Regions from separate parts of the Irregularibacter muris genome, predicted to be linked through region 1. Evidence: predicted binding sites of a transcription regulator. Region 1 holds the regulator's gene; the other holds the start of a gene.
What was found. Region 1 encodes HrcA, which represses chaperone genes, less so after heat shock. Its sites were predicted from a motif close to TGTTAGCACTCNNNNNNNNNGAGTGCTAACA; they were not measured.
Positions count from the first base shown of each region.

Region 1 (12,699 bases):
ACCAGCAAGGGAGCAAACTATTCTATGTCATTCAATGGAGGACAGCCGCCTTCTTGTCATACGCTTTCTGCCCCAGTCGTTACCGTAAGATTTTTTCCATTTTATATGATGAGAAATAGCAGGATTAAGATCATTCATCTAGAATATATGAAATAAGCAACAGGAAAATAGGATTTTATTCATAGGGTGATGAGATGAAACGGCCGCTTACTGTATCATTGATCATATATATGCTGGGGATAATTCTGGGAAAAGTGCAAATTTTTTCCCTTCTACTCCTACTTATATTTTTATTTCTAGTGGTTTTCTATTTTTATCCTTCTAAAAGAATGGGACTTTTTTTCATCATCATTTTTTTATTGCTAGGATATGGTATGAGCAATGTAGAGATCAATCAAACCTCTAAACTATCCTCCTTTGATGAACAAAACATAAAACTAAATGCTTATGTCATGCAACCACCTGTTGAAAAAGAAAATAAAACAGAAATGATATTAAAAGTCAATGAAGCATATGTGCAGGAAAAGAGTTATATTATAGAGGAGAAAGTTTTGGCCAATGTCTATAAAAATGAAAATACTTCAAATATAGACATAAAAGCAGGAGATTATTTAAATCTTCAGGGAAAAGTGCGTATCCCTGATGGTATTCGCAATCCTGGAGGATTTGATTATAGCCTATATTTGAATACCCAGAAAATTTATGCTACGATTAACATTTCATCTGGAACCATAGAGAAACTAGGCTATGATTCCCCCGGAATTATCAAGAATTTCATCTATGGTCTTAAAGGATATGTGAGCCAAATCATAGAACAAAACCTAGTACCCGATCATGCAAATTTACTGAAGGGAATCCTCTTTGGTGATAAAGAGCTTAGCAGCGACATACGAGACAATTTTGTACACTCAGGTATTGCCCATGTATTGGCTGTATCGGGTTTACATGTAGGCTTTTTAATTACATTTGTTACTTATACAACTAATCTGTTTTCCATAGGGCGTAAGGGCAGTCTTTGTATTTTGACATTTTTTCTTATTGTATACATTTTGCTGACAGGGGCATCGCCCTCTGTTATCCGTGCCAGCATTATGGCTTTTATCTTTTTGCTGTCTAAAATGATAAACAAAAAATATGACGGAATTAGTGCCCTTTCTTTGGCTGGATTGTTGGTTTTATTACAGAATCCTCTAATACTATATACTGCAAGTTTTCAACTTTCATTTACAGCCGCCCTTTCCATTATCCTGTTTTATCCGGTCATTTCAGGATATTTACAGAAAATAAAATACATACCTAAGAGCGTAGGTAGTCTTTTGTCCGTAACCTTAGTAGCTCAAATAGGAACCTTACCAATATCTTTGTATCACTTTAACCAAATATCTCTGATATCGATTATTACCAATTTGTTTATTGTCCCTTCTTTGGGGATTTTACTTCTTGTTTCTGTTATAGCTATATTATCCTGGATGATTATACCTTTCCTCGGAGAATTTTTATTCTTTTTATCAGGATTATTATTTCAGTGGATAATCTATATCGCTTTTATTTTTTCATCCTTTAAATTTTCCTATATATTTATGCCCCCTTTTAAAGGGCAGAATATATTATTGTATGGAATTGTTTGCCTTAGTCTAGCAGGTTACATTCCCCTACGAATAAAAAGGATAAAGATATTTATCACAACTATTCTAATTCTATTACTCTCTTTTAGTGGGATACAATACTTCCTGCCTCAACCCTTAAAGATTACTTACTTAGATGTAGGGCAAGGGGATAGCGCATTAATAGAAACGCCCAGTGGAAGAACCATATTTATTGATGGAGGGGGATATCCATCTTTTCAGGAAAATACCAGGGAAATATCTGAAGATGTATTGTTACCTGCCATATATTCTAAGGGAATAAGAACAATAGATTTGGCAATAGTTTCTCATCCCCATGACGATCATATTAAGGGGATTAAAGAATTAATAGGTAAAATCCCTATAAAAGCTATTGGTATTTACGATATAAAAAATGATATTATGGTGGATATGTTGGCTTTAGCTAAAAAAAATAAAATACCAATAAATTATTTAACATCCGGGCAGACAATCAAACTTGATAAAGGTATAATCATGGAGATCCTTTCCCCAGAGGGAGTGGTTCCTCCCGGTAATGGCCAAAATGAGGTAAACAATTACTCTTTAGTGGCAAAAATAAATTTTGATGAAATTTCCTTTTTATTTACTGGTGATATTGAAAAGGAGATGGAAGAACGATTGGTTGCACAAGGTGTGGATGTAGATGCAATGGTTTTAAAAGTTGCTCATCATGGTAGCAATACCTCCTCAACGGAAGACTTTATCAACAAGGTCAATCCCCAAGTTTGTATTATCTCCGTAGGTAAAAATAACAATTTTGGACATCCCGATCCTGAAATTATCAAAAGGCTAAAAGAATATACACCCTACATATACAGAACAGATGAAAGAGGGGCGGTGGAGGTTATCTCCAATGGCAATGGATTAAAAATAAAACCATATCTTAATAAAAAGTATTTGGAGAGTGAATGATGAATTATAATACCCTAATAAAAGAAATCAAAGCTGGTGAACTACATAATATTTATCTTTTCTATGGACAAGAACAGTATCTATGTGAAAACATTATAAAAACACTAAAAGATACTCTGATTGGTTCTGCCTTTGGAGATCTAAATTATGAATATATGGAAGGCGCCGGCATCAGCATTAAAGGTATTGAGAATGCCTGTGAAACCCTACCTTTTATGGAGGATAAACGATTGGTCATTGTAAAGAATCTTATCTACTTACAGGGGGGGAAGAACCCAAAAGAGGAAGAAGATTTACAATCCCTTATGGATTATCTTAAAAAAGTACCCAATAGCACTTGCTTGGTTTTTTGGCAATCCCAGGAGATAGATAAAAGAAAAAAGCTTTTTCAAGCCATCAAGAAACATGGGAAAGTAATAGAATTTGAACAATTAAAAGGTTTAGCGTTGGAAAAGTGGCTAGAAAAGAATATAAAACAGAGAGAGAAGCTTATTAAAAAACCTACACTACAATACTTGATCAACCAAAGTGACTACTTATCCAAAAATAGTGCAAAAACTCTAGGAGATATAGAAAATGAACTGAATAAGATCATTGATTATATAGGAAACAGAGAGGAAATTCTACAAGAAGATGTAGAAAAAATCCTTCCCCGAAGATTAGAAAATGATATATTTAAAATGGTTGACGCCATTGGCAAAAAAGAAAGGGAAATTGCCCTAAGGTTACTCAATGATATGTTGGAAGAAGGGGAAAATGAAATCATGATTTTAAGTATGATATCCAGGCAATTTAGAATCCTAATACAATCCAAAGAGCTAAAAAACAGAGGCTATTCACCCAATGAAATTGCGAGCAAACTTAAAATGGCACCTTTCATCATACAAAAAGGCATTACCCAGGGCCAATATTTCTCTATTCATTCCTTAAAAGAAATACTATATTCTACTTTAGACATAGACGAAAAAATTAAAACAGGTAAAATAGACCAAAGACTGGCTTTGGAAATGCTGATTTATCAATGTACAAAAAAACTGTAATCTAAGGATTACAGTTTTTTTGTACATTGATGATTGATTTTCTCTATGATCGGGTGTAATTTCATCAAAAAATCATAAAAGCGCACACCATTGTACGCTTCATAGATATGTGATTACATAACATTTAACTTTTTAGATAAAGAGCTTTTTTTACGAGCAGCAGCATTTGGATGTAGAATACCTTTAGCGGCAGCTTTGTCCAATTTCTTTGTTGCAGCAACGAAAAAGTTTTGTGCAGTATCCTTATCACCCTTTTCAACTGCTTCATTGAACTTTCGCATTGTAGTTTTTAAATTTGTCATAGTCATTTTATTTCTACGGGTTTTAAATTCAGCGACTTGTACTCTTTTAATAGCTGATTTAATATTTGCCATTTCTTCACCCCCTCAAATCCAATTACAAGATAGCGGATAACACCGCACCTGTGGTATGAAAAAGCTTAATCTATTGCAAGCAAGATACGCTTTCCCATGCCATAACAAAAGTAATTTTATCATGAATACATACAAAATGCAACACAAACAAATTTACTATGATCTCTATGAAAAACGAAGCATAATTATCTAGGTTTTGCTGTTATATCTATTATACCAAAATATGGTTGATCTATTCTATAAAAAAATAATGAATGATAAATCAATTGATGAAAATACTAAGGCTAGGAGGTGGAAAAATGAAAGATATAAACAAATTTAGCAATGTTAGAACAGACTTAGCTATAGAAAGTCGAGAGATGGTGCGGGAAGATCAGAAAAGAGAAGTCCCAGGAGTAGAAGTAGATGTAGAAGAAATTAAGGGAATGAAAATCACAAGGGTAAACATAAAGGAGGAAATAGGACAAAAGATCATGGGGAAACCCTTAGGCAATTATATTACCTTTGAAATACCCAAGATACGGGAAATGGAAAAACAGGCTCAAGAGGAAGTGGCCCAGGAAATGGCCAAGGAATTAAGAGATATTGTGCAAGACAAGATTACCAAAGATGATACTACCTTAGTAGTGGGCTTAGGAAACTGGAATATCACACCAGATGCATTGGGACCTAAGGTTTTATCTCATTTAATGGTTACCAGACATCTTTTAGAACATATCCCGGACTTTGTAGATGAAGAAGTAACGCCAGTTTGTGCTATTGCTCCTGGGGTTTTAGGACTGACGGGTATTGAAACCAGTGAAATTATTCGAGGGGTAGTGGAAAGGATAAAACCCAAATTAGTCATAGCGGTGGATGCCTTAGCATCAAGGAGAATGGAAAGGTTAAATACCACCATACAAATAACCGATACAGGGATAAGTCCTGGTTCTGGAGTGGGTAACGAGAGAAAGGCCTTAAACCAGGAGACTCTGGGAATACCAGTAATTGCTATAGGTATCCCTACGGTAGTAGATGCTACTACTTTGGCCAATGATACCATTGATCTCATGTTAGATGCAATGATTGCTCAAGCCCCGAAGGGAAAAGAATTTTATAACATGTTAAAGGACATCAATAGAGAAGAAAAACTTCAACTTATTAACGAAATTTTGCATCCCTATGTAGGAAATTTAATGGTTACCCCTAAAGAAGTGGATTTAATTATGGACGACATTTCAGTGGTAGTAGCCAATGGTCTTAATATTGCCCTCCATCCAGGGATAGATTTAGAAGATGTTAATAGATATGTTAATTAATTAAATTAGTGAAAAAATGAATAAATGGAAATCCCTTTGAATAATTTATAAGGATAGACAAACAGAAGAGGGGTGAACCTGTGCACATCAAATGGAAAAACATAGTTTATGTACTGGTTGTGTGCCTTTTGGTTTTTGCTGTTGTTCAACAGGTGGGCATATTGGTAGGGAATATAAGAAATGTTACTGCCTTTACAGAAAATGATGAAGCAACCAAAGAGGAAATAGCAGAGGAAGAAGTCTCTAAAGAGGAAGGAAAAGCAGATAACAGCAATGACAAGAAGGTTTTTAATAATGAGTTTTTCAAAATAATTATGAAAAAATCTATTCCAGCAATGGAATTAGGGTATAAAAAAAATGGTGAAGAAAAGGGTGGTTTATTATCCGCAATCTTTGCTGCCACTACCAAAATTAATATGAAAGATCCAAAGACTTTGTTAAGTTCTCAGATACCTATGCTGGAAAAATATGAACCCGATGATGTAGAAATAACCGTAGAGGAACAAAAGGCTTTTAATGAACTAACCCAAAAACCGATGAATGATGAAAAAACTGAAGTAGCTACAACAATGCCTTCAAGAGCAAAACTTGATAATAAGGAACCTTTAGTACTGATATACCATAGCCATGCCACCGAAAGTTTTATGGAAAGTGATCAAACTAAAATTGAATATTCCAGTCCTTATCGTACTTTAGATAAGTCTAAAAATATGGTGAAAATAGGAGAAGAAATAAAAAATATTTTAGAAAAACAATACGGAATTAAAGTGATCCATGATACCACTCTACATGATTATCCTGACTATAATGAATCCTATTCCCGTTCTTTAAAGACTGTTGAAAAACAGGTGAAAGAAAATCCCTCTATTAAATATGTTTTTGACTTGCATAGGGATGGATTAAATGATACTCCTAAAAATAGGGAAAAGACTGTAACTGTTTTTGGAGAACAAAAATCCGCTAAAGTATTCATGGTAGTGGGAAAGGATAATTTTAATGCACAACAAAATATGCAATTTGCACAAAAAATACAAAACAACCTAAAGAATAAGCAACCCGAACTTACCCAGCCTATAGTTGCTAGAGAGAATAGAAAGTACAATCAATTTGTATCTGATTATGCCGCTTTGATTGAAGTAGGGTCAAATTTAAATACCCTAGAAGAAGCACTGCAAGCTTCTGTACCCTTGGGACATGTTATAGGTGAAGTGATTGTAAATCAAGAAAAAAAATAAAATAGTATAATTTTCTAAAAGTTGTCAAAAATAGATAACAAAAGAAAATAGGAGTGGCTGGCAATGCAATCAAGGGTAGAACGAAATAAGACGTATAGGAAGAGCAAAAGAAAAATACGACTGTTTGTGGTACTTGCTGTTATACTAGTCATGTTTTCTTTGTATCAGGTAAATCGTTCCTATAATGCTCTTGTAGGGGAGGAGGAAGCCTCACAAATTATAGGTGTACAAAGGGATGAAGAATCTATGAAAATCATAGTGTTGGGAGAACAAATAAAAATACCACAGAATTATATCCATCAAGGCAAGGAACTTATTAGGGATACCCCTCAAAAAATAGCTGAATTAGTGAAAAGTATCATAGAAAAAGTCGGTAATAATTAATTATTACTGGCTTTTTACTTATATAAAAACCATTTGATCCGTTAGAATGGCGGATACAATCCTATGGAATAAAGCATAATAAATTTAATCTTTTATCATAGTCAAAGTCTTATACTAGAATGAAAAACCCGGTTGTGTTATAATACCATGTAGATTTTATTAAGAAAACTTGTCATTATGATATACTGAATAGATAAGATGAAAATAGGGAAAAACGTATAACACTGAGGAGGAATAATTTTATGACACTAGACAAACAGCAAAGGATTAGAAATTTTAGCATCATTGCCCATATAGATCATGGGAAATCTACCCTTGCTGATCGATTAATTGAAAGTACAGGACTACTTTCACAAAGAGAGATGTCCCAGCAAATCCTAGACAATATGGATCTAGAACGGGAAAGAGGAATCACCATAAAACTCCAGGCAGTTAGACTAGTATACAAGGCAAAAGATGGGGAAGAATACTTTTTGAATTTAATTGATACTCCGGGACATGTGGACTTTACCTACGAGGTGTCTAGGAGTTTGGCTGCCTGTGAAGGTGGCATATTAGTAGTTGATGCGGCACAGGGAATTGAGGCGCAAACGTTGGCAAATGTTTATCTAGCCGTAGACAATGACTTAGAAATTTTACCAGTAATCAACAAGATAGACCTCCCCAGTGCTGATCCCGATAGAGTAAAAGAAGAGATAGAAGATATCATAGGGGTAGAAGCCACGAATGCTCCACTTATATCTGCAAAAGAAGGAATTGGCATTGAGGATGTATTAGAAGCGATAGTTGAGAAAGTCCCAGCTCCTCAAGGAGATAAAGAGGCTCCTTTAAAAGCTCTGATTTTTGATTCTTATTATGATTCTTATAGAGGAGTTATCGCCTCAATTAGAGTAAAAGAAGGTACAATGACAAAGGATACCAAGATAAAGATGATGTCCACTGGAAAAGTTTTTGAAGTAGATGAAGTAGGTTTGTTTTTAAAATCCCTCGTACCTGTGGATGAATTATCAGCAGGAGAAGTTGGCTATGTAGTTGCAGGCATAAAAAATGTAAAGGATAGTCGTGTAGGGGACACCATTACTGATGCCGATAACCCAGCCAGTGAACCACTACCAGGGTATAAAAAAATTAATCCTATGGTATATTGCGGAATATATCCTGCAGATGGCGCAAAATATGAGGATTTAAGAGAGGCCTTGGAAAAACTTCAACTAAATGATGCAGCTCTACAATTTGAACCCGAAACCTCTGTAGCCCTTGGATTTGGCTTTCGTTGTGGCTTTCTTGGATTACTACATATGGAAATCATGCAAGAACGTCTAGAAAGGGAGCATAATCTTGATTTGGTTACTACTGCACCTAGTGTTATTTATAAGGTAGTAAAAACCAATGGGGAAATCATTTGGGTAGACAATCCAACCAATTTACCCCCAGCAGTAGAAATAGATTATATGGAAGAACCCATTGTCAAAGCTTCTATAATGGCCCCTACAGAATTTTTAGGATCAGTAATGGAACTGTGTCAAGAACGTAGAGGGATTTATAGGACAATGAATTATATAGAAGAAACAAGAGTAGTTATAGAATACGAATTGCCCTTAAATGAAATTATATATGATTTTTTTGATGCATTAAAGTCTAGAACAAAGGGCTATGCATCCTTTGATTATGAATTGAAAGACTATCAAAGATCCTCCCTTGTAAAATTAGACATTTTATTAAATGCAGAGGTGGTAGACGCTTTATCCTTTATTGTGCATAGGGATAAGGCATATAATAGAGGTAGGGCAATTACAGAAAAGCTAAAGGAAGTTATTCCCAGACAAATGTTTGAGATACCCATTCAAGCAGCCATCGGTGGTAAAATTATTGCTAGAGAAACAATAAAGGCAATGAGAAAAGATGTCCTTTCAAAATGTTATGGAGGAGACATTTCTAGAAAGCGTAAACTTCTAGAAAAACAAAAAGAAGGGAAAAAGCGTATGAGGCAAGTTGGAAATGTAGAAGTACCCCAAGAAGCTTTTATGGCAGTATTAAAACTCAATTAGGGGGATCAACATGAATACATTTGGATTATATATTCACATCCCCTTTTGTCAAAGTAAATGTCTTTATTGTGATTTTCCATCCTATTGTAACCTAGATTCTTTCATTACACCCTATATAGATGCACTAAAAAAAGAATTAGAGATGAGAGCTTCACTATATGCACAGGATAAAATAAGTTCTATTTTTATAGGTGGGGGTACCCCCACCTATATTCATTCCCGAGGGATAAAGGAAATCTTAAAAAGTGTAAGAGAGAATTTTTCCATATCTCCAGGAGCAGAAATTTCAATAGAGGCAAACCCGGGGACCTTTGACATAGAGAAATTAAGGGATTACAAAGAAATAGGGATCAATCGTATGAGCATTGGACTACAAGCTTGGCAAGATTCATTTTTGAAACAATTGGGCAGAATTCATACTCAACAAGAATTTATAGAGGGTTTTAAAAATGCAAAAGATGCGGGGTTTGAAAATATAAATGTAGATCTAATTTTTGGTTTGCCACGACAGAGCTTAAAGGATTGGCAGGAAACCTTAGAACAGGTTGTTGCTTTAAGGCCTACCCATGTATCCTGTTATGGTCTTATTATAGAAGAGGGGACTCCCTTTGATGCTTTACAAAAAAAGGGGATGCTGCACATTGATGAGGATTTGGAAAGAGAGATGTACTATTTAGCGATTTCCTATCTGAAATCTTTTGGTTATCATCATTATGAGATATCCAATTTTGCTCAACCAGGGTTTCAGTGTAAACATAATTTAATTTATTGGGATGTGAAACCCTATTTGGGAATAGGCTCTTCTGCCCATTCTCATATGAATAACAAGAGATTTTCCAATACTTCCTCTGTAAGTGAATATATAAAAAATATTCAGGAAGGTGCTTTGCCCATAACTGAGGAACATCCATTGACTGCAAAAGAATACATGGAAGAATATATGTTTTTGGGATTGAGAAAAATAGAAGGTATTTCTAAAGAAGAGTTTTTCCATATCTTTCATAAAGAAATAGAAGAAGCATATGGAAATATACTAAAAAATCTACAAAGACAAAAACTGATTAATATAGATGAAAGAATTTGCCTTACTTCAAAAGGTTTAGATTATGCCAACTATGTCTTTCAATCTTTTTTACAGGATTAAAATCAGGCGGAAGATGTAAGGATCTATGTGAATAGGAAGAAGAGCTAAAAATAAAATAGCAATGGGTATTGACAAAATAAAAAAGTAATGATATTTTAAAGTCAGGTTTAGCACTCACTCTTATAGAGTGCTAACAAAGTGAGGTGATATTTTGGGACTAAAGGAAAGAAAACTAAAAATTCTCCATGCCATAATTCAGGACTATATTTCTACTGCTGAACCCGTGGGTTCTAGAACGATTGCTAAAAACTATAACCTAGGGATTAGTTCAGCGACAGTAAGAAATGAAATGGCTGATTTAGAGGAAATGGGTTTTTTAGAACAACCTCATACCTCGGCTGGACGAATACCTTCTGATAAAGCTTATCGTCTTTATGTAGATCAGCTAATGAGAGTAGATAAAATTAATAAAGCGTTAGAACGAAATATTCTTAGAGAATACGAAAATTACATGGGCGAATTAGAGAAAATAATACAGCACACATCCAAAATACTATCCCATTTTACTAACTATACGTCTCTAGTGTTAACCCCACAAGTATATGAAAGTTCCATAAAACATATCCAGTTAATGCCCCTACAAGAGGATAAGATTTTAATGGTAATCATCACCAAAGAGGGCATGATAAAAAATATAGTCGTAAAAGTAAATACATCAATAGATAGTCACATATTGGTGCAAATAAGTAATATACTCAATAAATATTTACAAGAATTTAGCATTGCCCAGGTACAAGAAGAGATTCTACCTCAAATCAGAGAATTAAGTGTGCAAGGAAGTAAAATATTAGAACAATTGATTCCTCTTATCCGGGAATCTCTAGTGAATTATGAAGATACAAAGGTATATTTTGATGGCATCACCAATATCTTTAATTTTCCAGAATTTAAAGATATTGAAAGGGCAAAGGAATTTATTGATCTTTGGGAGAGGAAAAACCTATTGGTGGACTTACTTTCTCCTAATGCTCAGGATGATCTTCATATCTCCATAGGAGCAGAAAATCAGCTTCATGAAATAAAAGATTGTAGTTTGATTACCGCAACCTATAAATTAAATGGAAAACTATTAGGAACAATAGGAGTGATAGGTCCTACCCGAATGCAATATGGAAAAGTAGTTTCTATCATGAATTACCTAACTGGCCAATTAGATGATATGATAGGTAAGGGAATTAAGGATTAAAATAAGAGGGTAGAAGATCCTCTTATACATAAGAATATGGATAAAGGGTGAGAAAATGCTACAGAATAATAAGGAAAATATGGAAGATTTACTAGAAAATCAAGATTTAGAAACAGAGGAACAGGAAAAAGACCAGCAGGAAAAAGGTAAATCAATAGAACAAGAAAAGCAAGCTGAGGAACAAGATAAGCAGGAGGATGTAGAATTAAAGATGCAAGAGAAAGTCCAAGAATATGAAGAAAGACTAGTTCGCTTACAAGCAGAATTTGAAAATTATAGGAAAAGAACAGTTAAGGAAAAAGAAGATATCTATAAATTTGCATCAGAAGACTTGGTAAAAAACTTACTACCTGTGTTGGATAACTTCGAAAGGGCTTTAGATTCTATGAAAGAAAACCAAGAATCCAATGAAGGTTATCAAAAGGGTATTGATATGGTATATCAACAGCTAATACAGGCTTTAGAAAAAGAAGGGCTAGAAGAAATCAAAGCCCTTGGGGAACCCTTTGATCCCAATTACCATCATGCAGTATTTCAAGAATCTAATGAAGACTATAAGGACAATACCGTTATGGAAGTATTTCAAAAAGGATATACCCTAAAGGATAAAGTAATTCGACCCAGTATGGTGAAGGTATGTATTCACTAATAAAACATTTAAATAAATATTAAAAATTATAGTATTTAAAGGAGGAAAATAAATTATGAGTAAAGTAATAGGAATTGATTTAGGTACTACAAATTCATGTGTTGCAGTAATGGAAGGGGGAGAACCAGTTGTTATTCCCAGTAGTGAGGGAAATCGTACAACTCCTTCTATTGTAGCATTTTCAAAAGACGGTGAAAGATTAGTTGGTCAGGTTGCAAAAAGGCAAGCTGTTACCAATCCAGATAAAACTATTTTATCTATTAAAAGAGAGATGGGTTCAGACCATAAAGTAAAAATTGATAATGACAACTATACACCTCAAGAAATCTCTGCTATGATTTTACAAAAATTAAAACAAGATGCTGAAGGTTATCTAGGACAAACGGTGACCCAAGCAGTTATTACAGTACCTGCCTACTTTAGTGATAGTCAAAGACAAGCCACAAAAGATGCAGGAAGAATAGCCGGATTAGAAGTTTTAAGAATCATCAATGAGCCTACTGCCGCTTCCTTAGCCTATGGATTAGATAAAGAGGATAATCAAAACATTCTCGTTTATGATCTAGGAGGAGGAACCTTTGATGTTTCCATCTTAGAGCTAGGAGATGGAGTGTTTGAAGTACTAGCGACTAAAGGAGACAACAAACTAGGTGGCGATGATTTTGATCAAAAAGTTATTGATTACTTAGCAGAAGAATTTAAAAAAGAAAATGGAATTGATTTAAGATTGGACAAAATGGCTCTACAACGACTAAAGGAAGCGGCTGAAAAAGCTAAAATTGA
Region 1 is NZ_JANKAS010000002.1:24,567-37,265, forward strand. It holds gene NSA47_RS02385 (DNA internalization-related competence protein ComEC/Rec2) at 231-2,558, shown strand; gene holA (DNA polymerase III subunit delta) at 2,558-3,598, shown strand; gene rpsT (30S ribosomal protein S20) at 3,712-3,972, opposite strand; gene gpr (GPR endopeptidase) at 4,272-5,270, shown strand; gene spoIIP (stage II sporulation protein P) at 5,351-6,505, shown strand; gene NSA47_RS02410 (sporulation-related protein NgaS) at 6,569-6,889, shown strand; gene lepA (translation elongation factor 4) at 7,132-8,937, shown strand; gene hemW (radical SAM family heme chaperone HemW) at 8,948-10,081, shown strand; gene hrcA (heat-inducible transcriptional repressor HrcA) at 10,233-11,267, shown strand; gene grpE (nucleotide exchange factor GrpE) at 11,323-11,916, shown strand; gene dnaK (molecular chaperone DnaK) at 11,972-12,699, shown strand, end outside.

Region 2 (12,699 bases), on a different contig from region 1:
TTTTGGAGGATTTGGGCAACAGGGATATGGATATAATGTGGCAGAATTACATAATGAGATCGCAAAGATACTTGGGCTGAATAAACACTATTCATCGGTTATTGTAGGAGCAGGTAACTTAGGGCAAGCAATTGCCAATTATTCAAACTTCCAGAGACAGGGTTTTGAATTAAAGGGAATGTTTGATATTAATCCTAAGCTCATTGGATTGCGTATTAGGGACGTAGAAATCCATGATATAGACAATATAGAAGGTTTTGTCAGAGAAAACGATATTGAAATAGGAATCATCGCCGTACCTTTAGAAAATGCTCAGGATATTGCAGATAAGCTAGTAGCAGGGGGAGTAAAAGGAATTTGGAATTTTGCACCCTTTGATGTGAAAGTGCCTGAAAATGTGGAGATTGAACATGTTCACTTAAGTGAGAGCTTATATACTCTTACTTATTTATTAAATGAAAAAGATATCTTAGAAAAAAAAGATTAATATTTTAAAAAAAGTATGGTCCTGACCTTCAGAACCATACTTTTTTAATTGCTTCTTACTTCCATTAAAAAAGGAACCTATATTCTAGGTTCCTGATGATTTACAATTAAATTATTTTACTGGATCAGAAGATAAAGCTTTTGTTGCTAAGTCAAAGAATTCTTTGACATGAATGGATGCACCAGTAATTGCATCAGCATGGCCTTCTTCGCTAGTATATTCGACAGCTGTTGGGTCTTGAATTTCAACTAAATATTTTTCAACTAATTCAGCTTGTTCATGCCACTCAGCACTAGCTCCGCCATTTTCTACCATACCATATTCACCAGATTTGGATTGAGTGATTTTGTCATCTCCACCATCTTTGAAAAGACCATTCCATGTAGCGTCAACGATTTTTCCATCTTTAACTTCTACATCTACTACATATTTCCAACCGGAATCGCCAAAATCAGCTTCTTCAGCATGGTATGTACCATCTTCTAATGAAGAAACGTCTACTTTTGCAGTTTCTTCTGCTGGTTGTTGTTCTTCATTATTTGCTGGTTCTTCTGTATCAGCAGGCTTAGAAGAGCATCCTACTACAAATGAAAATACTAATGCCAATACTGCTAATAACATTAAAGCTTTTTTCATGATTTTCCCCCTCAAAGGTATTATTTTGTTTGGCTCAATTGTTATTATATATACAATATATAATAAAATCAATAGGTTTTTTGAAAAAATATATAAGAAAATATATATGTTTAGTTGGATTAAAAAAATCAACGATTTATTATTGTTCTATGAGAAAATCCCGGTTTATTTGAAAAATAAACCGGGATTTTGCATACCTTTTATAAGCAATATTAAATTGATAATGATTTGTTAAGATTCAAAGTAGCCTGTAAAGGAAAAAGGAAGGAATACTTACCTATAAGCCAAGGATTATTCACCTTATAATTGGGGATTTCCATAGCATTTTCTACATACTGGGATGTAATGATCATTTCCTCCTATTTGGATTTGTTCCCCAGTATAAAGGGGCTTTCCATCCAGTACCCGAAGAACCATAGTGGCCTTTTTATTGCAAAACCAACAAATGGTTTTAATTTCTTCTATTTTGTCTGCATAAAGCAGTAAGGTTTCACTACCTTCAAATAGATGGTTTTGAAAATCATTTTTTAGACCATAAACAATGACAGGAATATCCATATAATCTACAATTTGCGTTAGCTCAAGCACTTGATCCTTAGTCAAAAATTGTCCTTCATCCACTAGGACGCAGTGGGGTGGATTGGCTTCTATGGTTTTTCTAAGGCTGGTACCCTTTCCAAAGGTATAGGCCTTACGTTTCAGACCTATACGGGAAGCAATATATCCTTCGCCAAAACGATTGTCTAGAGAAGAGGTAAAGAGGATAACGCTTTTTCCCTGCTCTTCATAATTATGAGCTATCTTTAATATCTCAATAGATTTTCCTGCATTCATAGTAGAATAGCGAAAATAAAGTTGAGCCATTTTTAAGCCTCCTGTATATAATCAGTTAAGAACGACATAAACCTATAAAATTATATCATGAAATGGGAAAGTTTGTCTTGTTTGCCAAGGGAAAAATTTTTCTATATTTGTAAAGAGAGAGAAGCAATTCCAATGATGATAATCCATAGTATTGTGGTAAAATAGAATAAAAAAGTGGAGGCAATTATGAAAGTTTATGCATTGGTAGGATCCAGTGGAACAGGAAAAAGCTATAAAGCTATGAGGGTATTAAAAGAACACGATATAGATATGATTATAGATGATGGACTATTGATCTTAGGAACAAAGGTGGTAGCGGGTTCCTCAGCAAAAAAAGAAAGAACAAAGATTGGGGCAATTAAGAGAGCCCTTTTCTCTGAAGAAGATCATATAAAAGATGCCCAGAAAGCAATAGCTCAATATCGTCCAACATCCATCCTGATCTTAGGAACATCTCAGGGCATGGTAAAAAAGATTCAAGAGAAATTAGAATTACCTCCCATCGGAAAATTTATTTTTATTGAGGAAATATCCCAAAAATGGGAGATGGAAAAGGCGAGGGATATTAGAAAAAGAGAGGGAAAACATGTTATTCCCGTACCTGCCTTTGAGGTGAAAAAACATTTTTCAGGCTATTTTTTAGATCCCTTAAAAATTTTTAGGAAAAATTCTGGAAATAAGCGGGAAGAAGTAGAGGAAAAAACAGTGGTACGTCCCACCTTTAGCTATCTAGGAAACTACACTATTGCAGACACTGTGATTAGTTCAGTAGTGCAATATATTGCCCTAGAGAATGAAGCCATCAAAAAAATAGGGAGAATCTATATTCACAGCCAGAGCAATGGGATGATTATTCAAGCAGACATTACGCTTCATTATGGAGTGATTATACCTGAGGTTGTAGAGGAGCTACAAAGGAAAATTACAAAAAAATTAGATTATATGACGGGACAAAATATATTAGAAGTAAACATATATGTAAGGAAGTAGTTTAGATAAATATAGAAATCAAGATTAATAAGGAGCAGAATAATGCATATAAAGGAATTTGATGAAGGGGTCATCATAAAAAATATTAAGTATTTTCACCCCATCCACACCTTTGAATGTGGACAATGTTTTCGGTGGGATAAGACAGAGGAAGATAGCTATATCGGAGTAGCCCATGATCGCGTATTGGAAGTAGCATTGCGAGACAAGGACCTACATATTTATAATATCAATCTAGAAGAATTTAACCATTTATGGATAGATTATTTTGATTTAAGAAGAGATTATGGAGCCATTCAAAGAGAACTAGCAAAGGACAAGACCTTAAAAAAGGCCATTCCCCACGGCCGAGGCATTAGGCTACTCAACCAGGATGAATGGGAGACCTTGGTTTCCTTTATTATATCCGCCAATAAAAATATACCCCATATAAAAATTATTATTAATCGTCTATGCGAAAATTATGGACAACCCATAGAATATAAGGGCAAAATCTACTATTCCTTTCCCAGAGCCCAGGACCTTCTGCATCTTTCGGTGGATGAAATAGCCCAGACCAAATGTGGCTATAGGGCAAAGTATATCCATAGGGCTATAGAAAAAGTAGGAAAGGAGGGCTTTGATCTTTATAAACTAAAAAATCTTTCCCAACCTGAGGCTAGAAAAGAGCTTTTGACTTTTTATGGTATCGGACCCAAAATTGCTGATTGTATACTCTTATTTTCCATGGGTAAATATGGAGCTTTCCCCACAGATGTGTGGGTGAAGAGGGTAATGGAGTTTTTTTACTTTGAAGAATCAGCTACCATGGGAGAAATTCAACAACTGGCTAGGGAAAAATGGGGAGAATGGGCAGGCTTTGCCCAACAATATTTGTTTTACTATGCAAGGGATAAAATAGGGCGACAGAGAGGATAGCTATTCTTTCCTTGAATTAACTGAATTTCAATTTGTCCATTAAGCCCTTTCACAAAACAAATTTCTATTTTGATATAGGAAAGCTGGTCTTTTTAGCAAGAGATCAAATTTTCTTATTTCACTAAAGCGGCGATAGCCACTTTCTTGATGGATCTAAGGAGAATAAAGATAGTATTATAGACAAAAGGGGAGAAGACAAAATGCAATTACTAGGAACAATAGTCAATACAGCAGCGATTATCGGGGGGACACTTATTGGATTTATACTCCGAAAGGGTATTCCCGAGAGAATGAACAAAACCATCATGCAGGGATTAGCTTTGGGTATAATGGTCCTGGGATTAAGCGAAGGAATCAAATCTACCAATCCGATTATAGTCTTTGGATGTGTCGTATTAGGAGGGATTCTAGGAGAATTTATCGGTATTGAAAAAAGATTAGAGGATTTTGGACATCAATTCCAGAAACTATTAAAGAATAAAGGAGGTAATGTTGCCCAGGCTTTTGTCACTACCTCTCTAATTTTCTGCATAGGGGCCATGGCCATTATGGGACCTATTCAAAGTGGACTGCAAAATGATCATACTACCTTATATGCAAAATCTATAATCGATGGAGTGTCAGCAATTATATTTAGTTCTACTTTAGGTATAGGAGTGATATTATCCGGAATTTCTGTTTTTCTTTATCAAGGGTCAATAACCCTATTGGCTTCGGTGATAAAACCCCTTCTATCCGATCCCGTTATACGGGAGATGTCTGCCATCGGGGGTGTCTTAATATTTGGCATTGGCATCAATATGTTGGACATCGTAAAGATCAGATTGGGAAATTTACTCCCAGCGGTTTTTTTACCTATTATTCTCTACATGATTCATCCCTTTAGCTAAGGTGTAAGGTTTTCCTGCAAGAAAAAAAGGGGGGAGATGTCTTAACCTTATAGAGAAAGAGCCATAAAAAGAAGTGGTAAGATATACCAAAAAAAGCGAATATTTTTCCTTATGTTGGGTAATAATGAAGAGGGAGAAAAAATGAACAGAATAAAAAAGGTAGTAATTAGGAGGAATTATTAGAAATATAGTGATATTTTCAATTAATCTCAAAATATGGATGAAATACCCCGTAAAAATAGAAGTATAATAGTTGATATCTAAATTTGCTTTTTATATGATATAAATATATTAGCACTCACCTTAATTGAGTGCTAATAATATGAAAAAAACAAAACTTATATAAAATCATTATTAAGGAGGGTAAAACATGGATATTAGACCATTAGGAGACAGAGTAGTAATTAAGGTAAGAGAAGAAGAGGAAATGACCAAAAGTGGTATTGTTCTTCCAGGAACAGCAAAAGAAAAGCCTCAAGAAGGGACTATTGTAGCTGTAGGTAGTGGAGAAATTGTTGATGGTAAAAAGCTTCCTTTAGAAGTAAAAGAAGGAGATAATGTTATTTTCTCCAAATATGCAGGTACAGAAGTAAAAGTAGGAGAAGAAGAGTATCTCATTTTAAAACAAAATGATATTTTGGCTATTGTTGAAAAATAATAGAGAGCTTTACATAAATATGCTCTAAAAAGAAAATTTGAGGAGGTTATTAATATGGCAAAGGAAATTAAATTTGGTGAAGAGGCCAGAAGAGCCTTGGAATCTGGAGTAAATAAATTAGCAGATACAGTAAAAGTTACCTTAGGACCAAAGGGAAGAAATGTTGTTTTAGATAAAAAGTTTGGTTCTCCTGTTATTACAAATGATGGAGTGACTATCGCTAGAGATATTGAATTAGAAGATGCCTATGAAAACATGGGTGCCCAATTAGTAAAAGAGGTAGCTACTAAGACGAATGATATTGCCGGAGACGGTACCACAACAGCTACTCTACTTGCTCAAGCCATTGTTCGTGAAGGACTTAAAAACGTAGCTGCTGGCGCAAACCCAATGGTATTAAAAAGAGGAATTGAAAAGGCAGTGGAAACGGTAATAGAGGAAATTAAAAAGTCCAGTAAGTCTATTGAAAGTAAAGAAGCAGTAAGACAAGTTGCGGCGAATTCAGCAGCTGATGAAAACATAGGTCAATTGATTTCTGATGCAATGGAAAAAGTAGGGAATGATGGTGTAATCACTGTTGAAGAAGGAAGAACCATGGGCGTTGAGCTAGAAGTAGTAGAGGGAATGCAATTTGATCGTGGATATCTTTCTCCATATATGGTAACTGATACAGAAAAAATGGAAGCGGTTTTAGATGATCCATATATTTTAATTACAGATAAAAAAATCTCCAACATTCAAGAAATCCTACCTGTACTTGAGCAAATCGTACAACAAGGTGGAAAACTATTATTAGTGGCTGAAGATGTTGAAGGCGAAGCTTTAGCTACTTTAGTTTTAAATAAATTAAGAGGAACCTTTAACTGCGTAGCAGTAAAAGCTCCAGGCTTTGGAGATAGAAGAAAAGAAATGCTAGAAGATATCGCTATCTTAACTGGTGGTACAGTAATCACTGAGGACCTAGGATTGGATCTTAAAACTGTTGAATTAGACCAATTAGGGCGAGCAAGACAAATCAAAGTAGACAAGGAAAATACCATTATTGTTGAAGGTGCGGGAGATCAACAAACTATCAAGGATAGAGTACATCAATTAAAAGCTCAAATTGAAGACACTCAATCTGAATTTGACAAAGAAAAACTTCAAGAAAGATTGGCAAAATTAGCCGGTGGAGTAGCAGTAGTAAAAGTAGGTGCAGCTACAGAAACTGAACTAAAAGAAAAGAAATATAGAATCGAAGATGCTCTAGCAGCTACAAGAGCAGCTGTAGAAGAAGGTATTGTAGCCGGGGGTGGTACTGCTTATATTAGTGCTGTACCAGCCGTAGAAGCTTTAGTAGAAACCTTAGAAGGTGACGAAAAAACTGGTGCCAATATCATCAGAAGAGCTATTGAAGAGCCTGTTAGACAAATCGCGATCAATGCTGGATTAGAAGGATCTATTATTGTAGAAAAAGTAAGAGGGGAAAAACCAGGAGTTGGTTTTGATGCCTACAATGAAAAATATGTAGATATGATTGAAGCAGGTATTGTAGACCCAACTAAAGTAACTCGTTCTGCTATCCAAAATGCAAGCAGTATTGCAGCAATGATGTTAACTACAGAATCTGTAGTAGCTGATCTTCCAGAAGAAGAGCCAGCAATGGGTGGCATGCCAGGGGGCATGGGCGGCGGAATGCCAATGATGTAATAAAATCAGCAAAAACCTTTAGGAATGTTTTCCTAAAGGTTTTTTTGTTAGAAAATTAGAAAAGTGGGTATATACTATGGCGGTGGATAACCAATTATATAGGAGGGGGTTTATACAATTTGGGTTAAGAGCATAGCATTTTGCCTTGTAAGGAATTTTGAAACTGTCGCCACGCATTCTCGAGACTTCAGTCGTGAGTTAGTGGAGACATATGTTGATAAAAATTGAGCTAAAAAAGCATATGCAGTATAGAATGGTATAAATCCATATGTTATGATGTTTCTAAAGGTCGGTGACATATGGGAAAGGTTACTTATGGAAGAGGATATATTTATACTATCCAGTATCATATCGTCTGGTGTACAAAGTATAGGCATGAGATATTGCAAGGAAAGATAGAGTCTAATCTTAAAGAAATAATAAAGCAGATAGCCAAAGACAATCAATTCACAATACTAGAAATGGAATCCTAGCTATTTTGTAGCTACTGTATCAGAGAACACAGAAAAACAAATAAGAGAGTATATAAGAGATCAAAAAACTAAATAGGAAAGGTGGGGCGAACCTTGGTGCTAAAGAGCTATAAATATAGAATATATCCAAAGGACCAGCAAAGAAAGCAATTAGCAAAAACTTTTGGATGTACTAGGTTTGTGTATAACTACTATTTAGATAAAAAGATAAAATTGTACGAAGAGAAGAAAGAAACTCTGTCGAAAATAGATTGTAATAACCATTTAAATAGAGAGCTAAAGAAAGAATTTATCTGGCTCAAGGAAGTAGATAAGTTCGCCCTAACCAATGCTGTTTATCATTTAGATACTGCTTATCAAAATTTCTTTAGAAGAATTAAACAGGGAAGAGATAAAACCGGATTTCCTAAATTCAAGAGTAAGCATAGCAATCAATTTAGCTATACAACCAACTTTACAAACAAGAATATAGAAGTAAACTTTGCAGAAAACAAAATTAAACTACCAAAGCTAAAATGGGTAGAAGCTAAAGTCCATAGGGAATTTGATGGAAAAATCAAGTCTGTAACAGTATCTCAAAGTCCAAGTGGGAGACATTTTGTGAGTATTCTTGTGGATACCCGGATAAAAGAATTGCCTAAGACCCATAAGAACATAGGAGTTGATTTAGGTATTAGAGATTTTCTAATAGATAGCAATGGAAACAAGATTTCTAATCCTAGAAACCTATATAAATATGAAAGGAAACTAACTAAACTACAAAGGCAATTATCCAAGAAGCAAAAGGGAAGTAAGAATAGAAGCAAGATGAGAGTCAAGGTAGCAAGGCTTCACGAAAAGATATCAGACATCCGAAAAGATTTTTTACATAAACGATCTTCACAGATTATTAATGAAAACCAAATTGTAGTTAGTGAAGATTTAAATGTGAGTGGAATGATTAAGAATCGCAAATTAGCAAAGGCAATATCCGATGTATCTTGGTCTGAATTTACTAGACAGCTAGAATATAAAGCAAACTGGTATGGTAGAGATTATATCAAAATTGATAAATTCTTTCCATCAAGTCAATTATGTTCAGATTGTGGATATAAGAACATAGAAACCAAGGATCTTTTGGTTAGAGAATGGGTTTGCACGAATTGCGGAAGCCATCACGATAGAGATATAAATGCTAGCAGGAATATACTACAAGAAGGACTTAGAATATTAGCATCAGCATAACAAATGATAAATCTAGGGTAGGAACTATCCGAATTAACGCCTGTGGAGAATGCGATGCAGTAAGGTCGGTCCAAGAAGCAGGAAACTCTAGTAGTGATGCTAGAAGCTCGCGACTTTAGTCGTGAGAGGTTCACAAAGGTTTTTCATATACACTATCCAATAGATGATTAAAAACTTTTTCACGATAATAAAGGGGAGGGAAATTACTTGGACGGTAATCAAACTAAGGAATTAAGTGCACTGAAGGATTTGATAGAAACGTTCTTAGCACATACTGAAAAATGGTTACAAGATGGAATCATAGATAAAGATACATATGAAGAAATTAGAAAAGAAAAAATAATATTTACAGTCCTAGGGAAAAACTAATTTCTTAAGGGCATTTTGCCATTTTTGTATAAAACTCACTTTATTACCCAAAGCTAAAGACCATGCAAGCATGGTCTTTAGCTTTGGGTAGGATAACTATAGGGGTAGATTTCATTGGATAGAGCACCATACTGTTTGGCGATATTTAGGATAGGATCTTGGTGGGTATTTTTAATATCCTTTACCACACAGAGCACATTCCCATGTTGAATCGCGTTTTGATACATAAGGACCTGAGGTTGAGGTACACCTTGGCTCATCAATGTCATGGACATATTGCCAGGTTCCGCATCATAAATATTCATCATGACAACATTGGTGTCTTCACAGTCGATATTGTTTCCTGTACAATCATTAGGAGACATTTTATCATCCCATTGGTTAGGGGAGATAATATCTACATGAGAAGATAATCGCTCTTGTTTTATTTGTTTTGCACAGTTTTGTGCATCCTGTTGAGAGGTAAAGATACTCACTAAAGTAGGCATAGCCTTTCTCCTTTCAGGGTAAAATGACTCCACCATAGGTGGATGAATGTTCTTATTATTACCTCCAAAGGGAATAATTATGAAAAAAGTTAAAAAGAGATTCACAATATAGATAAACTTGAATTCAATCAGCCTAAGGCATTAAAGTAAGAAAAAGGGATACAGAATATTGCGAAAACCATATATTCATTGACAAAGGAATAAAAATCAACTATACTATTTGAAAAATATAGAACTTTCCTCATATATCCTCAAGAATAAGGCTTGAGAGTCTCTACCAAACAACCATAAATTGTTTGACTATGGGTGAAAATTACTCCACAGGAAATATTTCATATATCCTGTATATTTTTCAATCCTCTTATTGAAAATAAACAGATGAGTAAGTTTCACTCAGAAACCACTTATCTGTTTTTTTGTTGTAAAGAGGAAGGAAAGGTTATACTTAGACACAAAGAATTTTTTATCAAATCATAGCGGCCATGCTGCTTTCTCATGATCACATATATTTTGGAAAGGAAGTGCACACAATGGATAAAATAGTAAAAGAAGGCATTACATTTGATGACGTATTATTAATTCCAGCTAAATCTGAGATATTACCCAATCAGGTAAGCCTTGCTACACGCTTAACAAAAAAGATACGATTAAATATGCCTATCTTAAGTGCGGGAATGGATACCGTTACAGAAGGGAGACTAGCTATAGCCATAGCTAGAGAAGGTGGGATTGGAATTATTCATAAGAATATGTCCATAGAGGAGCAGGTTTTAGAAGTGGACAAGGTAAAGCGTTCTGAAAATGGTGTTATTGTGGATCCCTTTTATTTATCTCCTTACCACCTAGTAGGAGATGCCCTAGAGTTAATGGAAAGATATCGTATTTCTGGTGTTCCTATTACTGAACGAGGAAAATTGGTAGGAATTATTACAAATAGGGATTTGCGTTTTGAAACGGATATGAGTAAAAAAATAGAAGAAGCTATGACGAAAGATAACCTAGTTACTGCTCCAGAGGGTACAGATCTACCCAAGGCTGAAGCTATTTTGAAAAAGCATAAAATAGAAAAACTTCCTATTGTAGACCAAGAGAATAACCTAAAGGGGTTAATTACCATTAAGGATATAGAAAAAGCCATTCAATATCCTAATTCTGCAAAGGACTCTAGAGGAAGACTATTGGTAGGAGCAGCTGTAGGAATCGGGAAAAATACTCAGGAAAGAATAGAAGCCTTAGTGAAGGCCCAAGTGGATGTTATTGTAATAGACACTGCCCATGGACACTCTAAGGGAGTCGTAGATATGGTAAAAACAATTAAGGGCAAATACCCAGAACTCCAAGTGATTGCAGGCAATGTGGCTACTGGGGAGGCTACAAAAGATCTTATTGAAGCAGGAGCAGATGCGGTAAAGGTAGGCATTGGACCTGGTTCTATATGTACGACTAGAGTAGTTGCAGGAATTGGAGTGCCTCAAATCACTGCGGTTTATGATTGTGCTAAAGTCGCCAATCAATATGATGTTCCGATTATTGCAGATGGGGGTATTAAATATTCTGGAGATATTCCCAAAGCCATTGCAGCAGGAGCGAGCACTGTAATGGTGGGAAGTCTACTGGCTGGTACAGAAGAAAGTCCAGGGGAAACCATCATTTATCAAGGACGAAGCTATAAAGTATATCGAGGTATGGGTTCCATGGCGGCCATGGAAGCTGGCAGTTCTGATAGATATTTCCAAGAAGGCCAAAGGAAATTAGTACCCGAGGGAGTAGAAGGGAAGGTACCTTACAAAGGACCTCTAGCCGATACCATTTTCCAACTTATTGGAGGGCTAAGGGCAGGTATGGGTTATTGTGGTACACCTACCATTGAAGATTTGAGAGAAAATGGTCGTTTTATCAAAATAACAGCGGCAGGACTAAAGGAAAGCCATCCCCATGATGTGTCCATGACCAAAGAACCTCCAAACTATAGTCTGTAAAAATAGAGATAGTGGATAAGGGAAATGGGGTAGGGAAAACCTAAATCATAGTGGTATGGATGACCTTTGGTCGTCCACCTATAGTAGAGGAGAATTCATTCTCCAGATTCCAGATGTATAAACCAAAAGGAAGAGTGATATCATGAAGAACTTTATTGACGAGCAAATAAAGGAAATAAAAGAACAAGTAGGCAATAGAAAGGTAATCTGTGCCCTAAGTGGTGGAGTGGATTCTTCAGTAGCAGCAGTATTAGTGCATAAAGCTATTGGAGATCAACTTACTTGTATTTTTGTAGATCATGGGCTGTTACGAAAAAATGAAGCCAAGGAAGTAGAACAGGTTTTTAAAGATCAATTTCATATGAACTTTATTAAAGTAGATGCAGAAAAGAGATTTCTGGACAGACTAGCCGGTGTCATAGACCCTGAAGAAAAAAGAAAAATCATCGGAGATGAATTTATTCGGGTTTTTGAAGAAGAGGCAAAAAAATTAGAGGGTATTGAATTTTTAGTTCAAGGAACCATCTATCCTGATATTGTAGAAAGTGGTACTGAAAAAGATCATCTTGTAAAGAGTCATCACAATGTTGGGGGATTACCTGAGGATCTAGATTTCACCCTTATTGAGCCTTTAAAAACCCTTTATAAAGATGGGGTAAGAGAAGTAGGGAGAGAATTAGGAATCGCCGAGGAAGTTGTAAACAGACAACCATTTCCAGGACCTGGTCTAGGCGTCAGGGTATTAGGAGAACTCACTAAGGAAAAACTAGATATTCTTCGAGATGCAGACTATATCTATAGAGATGAAATCAAAAAAGCAGGTTTAGATAAAGAAATTTGGCAATATTTTGCTATTCTTCCTAATATCAAATCTGTAGGGGTTGTAGATGGAAAGAGAACCTATTGCCATACTATAGGCTTAAGAGCAATCACCACAAAGGACGCTATGGAAGCAAAATGGTACCCCATCCCTCTAGATTTATTAGGAAAGATCTCTACAAGAATTACTGATGAAATGAAACAAGTCAATAGAG
Region 2 is NZ_JANKAS010000005.1:160,766-173,464, reverse strand. It holds gene NSA47_RS07805 (redox-sensing transcriptional repressor Rex) at 1-487, shown strand, start outside; gene NSA47_RS07800 (FMN-binding protein) at 599-1,123, opposite strand; gene NSA47_RS07795 (thymidine kinase) at 1,424-1,987, opposite strand; gene NSA47_RS07790 (Asp23/Gls24 family envelope stress response protein) at 2,174-2,977, shown strand; gene NSA47_RS07785 (DNA-3-methyladenine glycosylase family protein) at 3,020-3,895, shown strand; gene NSA47_RS07780 (DUF554 domain-containing protein) at 4,096-4,785, shown strand; gene groES (co-chaperone GroES) at 5,156-5,443, shown strand; gene groL (chaperonin GroEL) at 5,498-7,132, shown strand; partial or broken gene NSA47_RS07765 (transposase) at 7,432-7,681, shown strand; gene tnpB (IS200/IS605 family element RNA-guided endonuclease TnpB) at 7,702-8,829, shown strand; gene NSA47_RS07755 (hypothetical protein) at 9,037-9,198, shown strand; gene NSA47_RS07750 (hypothetical protein) at 9,276-9,722, opposite strand; purine riboswitch at 9,908-10,009, shown strand; gene guaB (IMP dehydrogenase) at 10,217-11,665, shown strand; partial or broken gene guaA (glutamine-hydrolyzing GMP synthase) at 11,808-12,699, shown strand, end outside.
Region 2: groES (co-chaperone GroES) is a predicted target of HrcA. The motif match lies at 5,075-5,105, and genes of this name have one in related genera.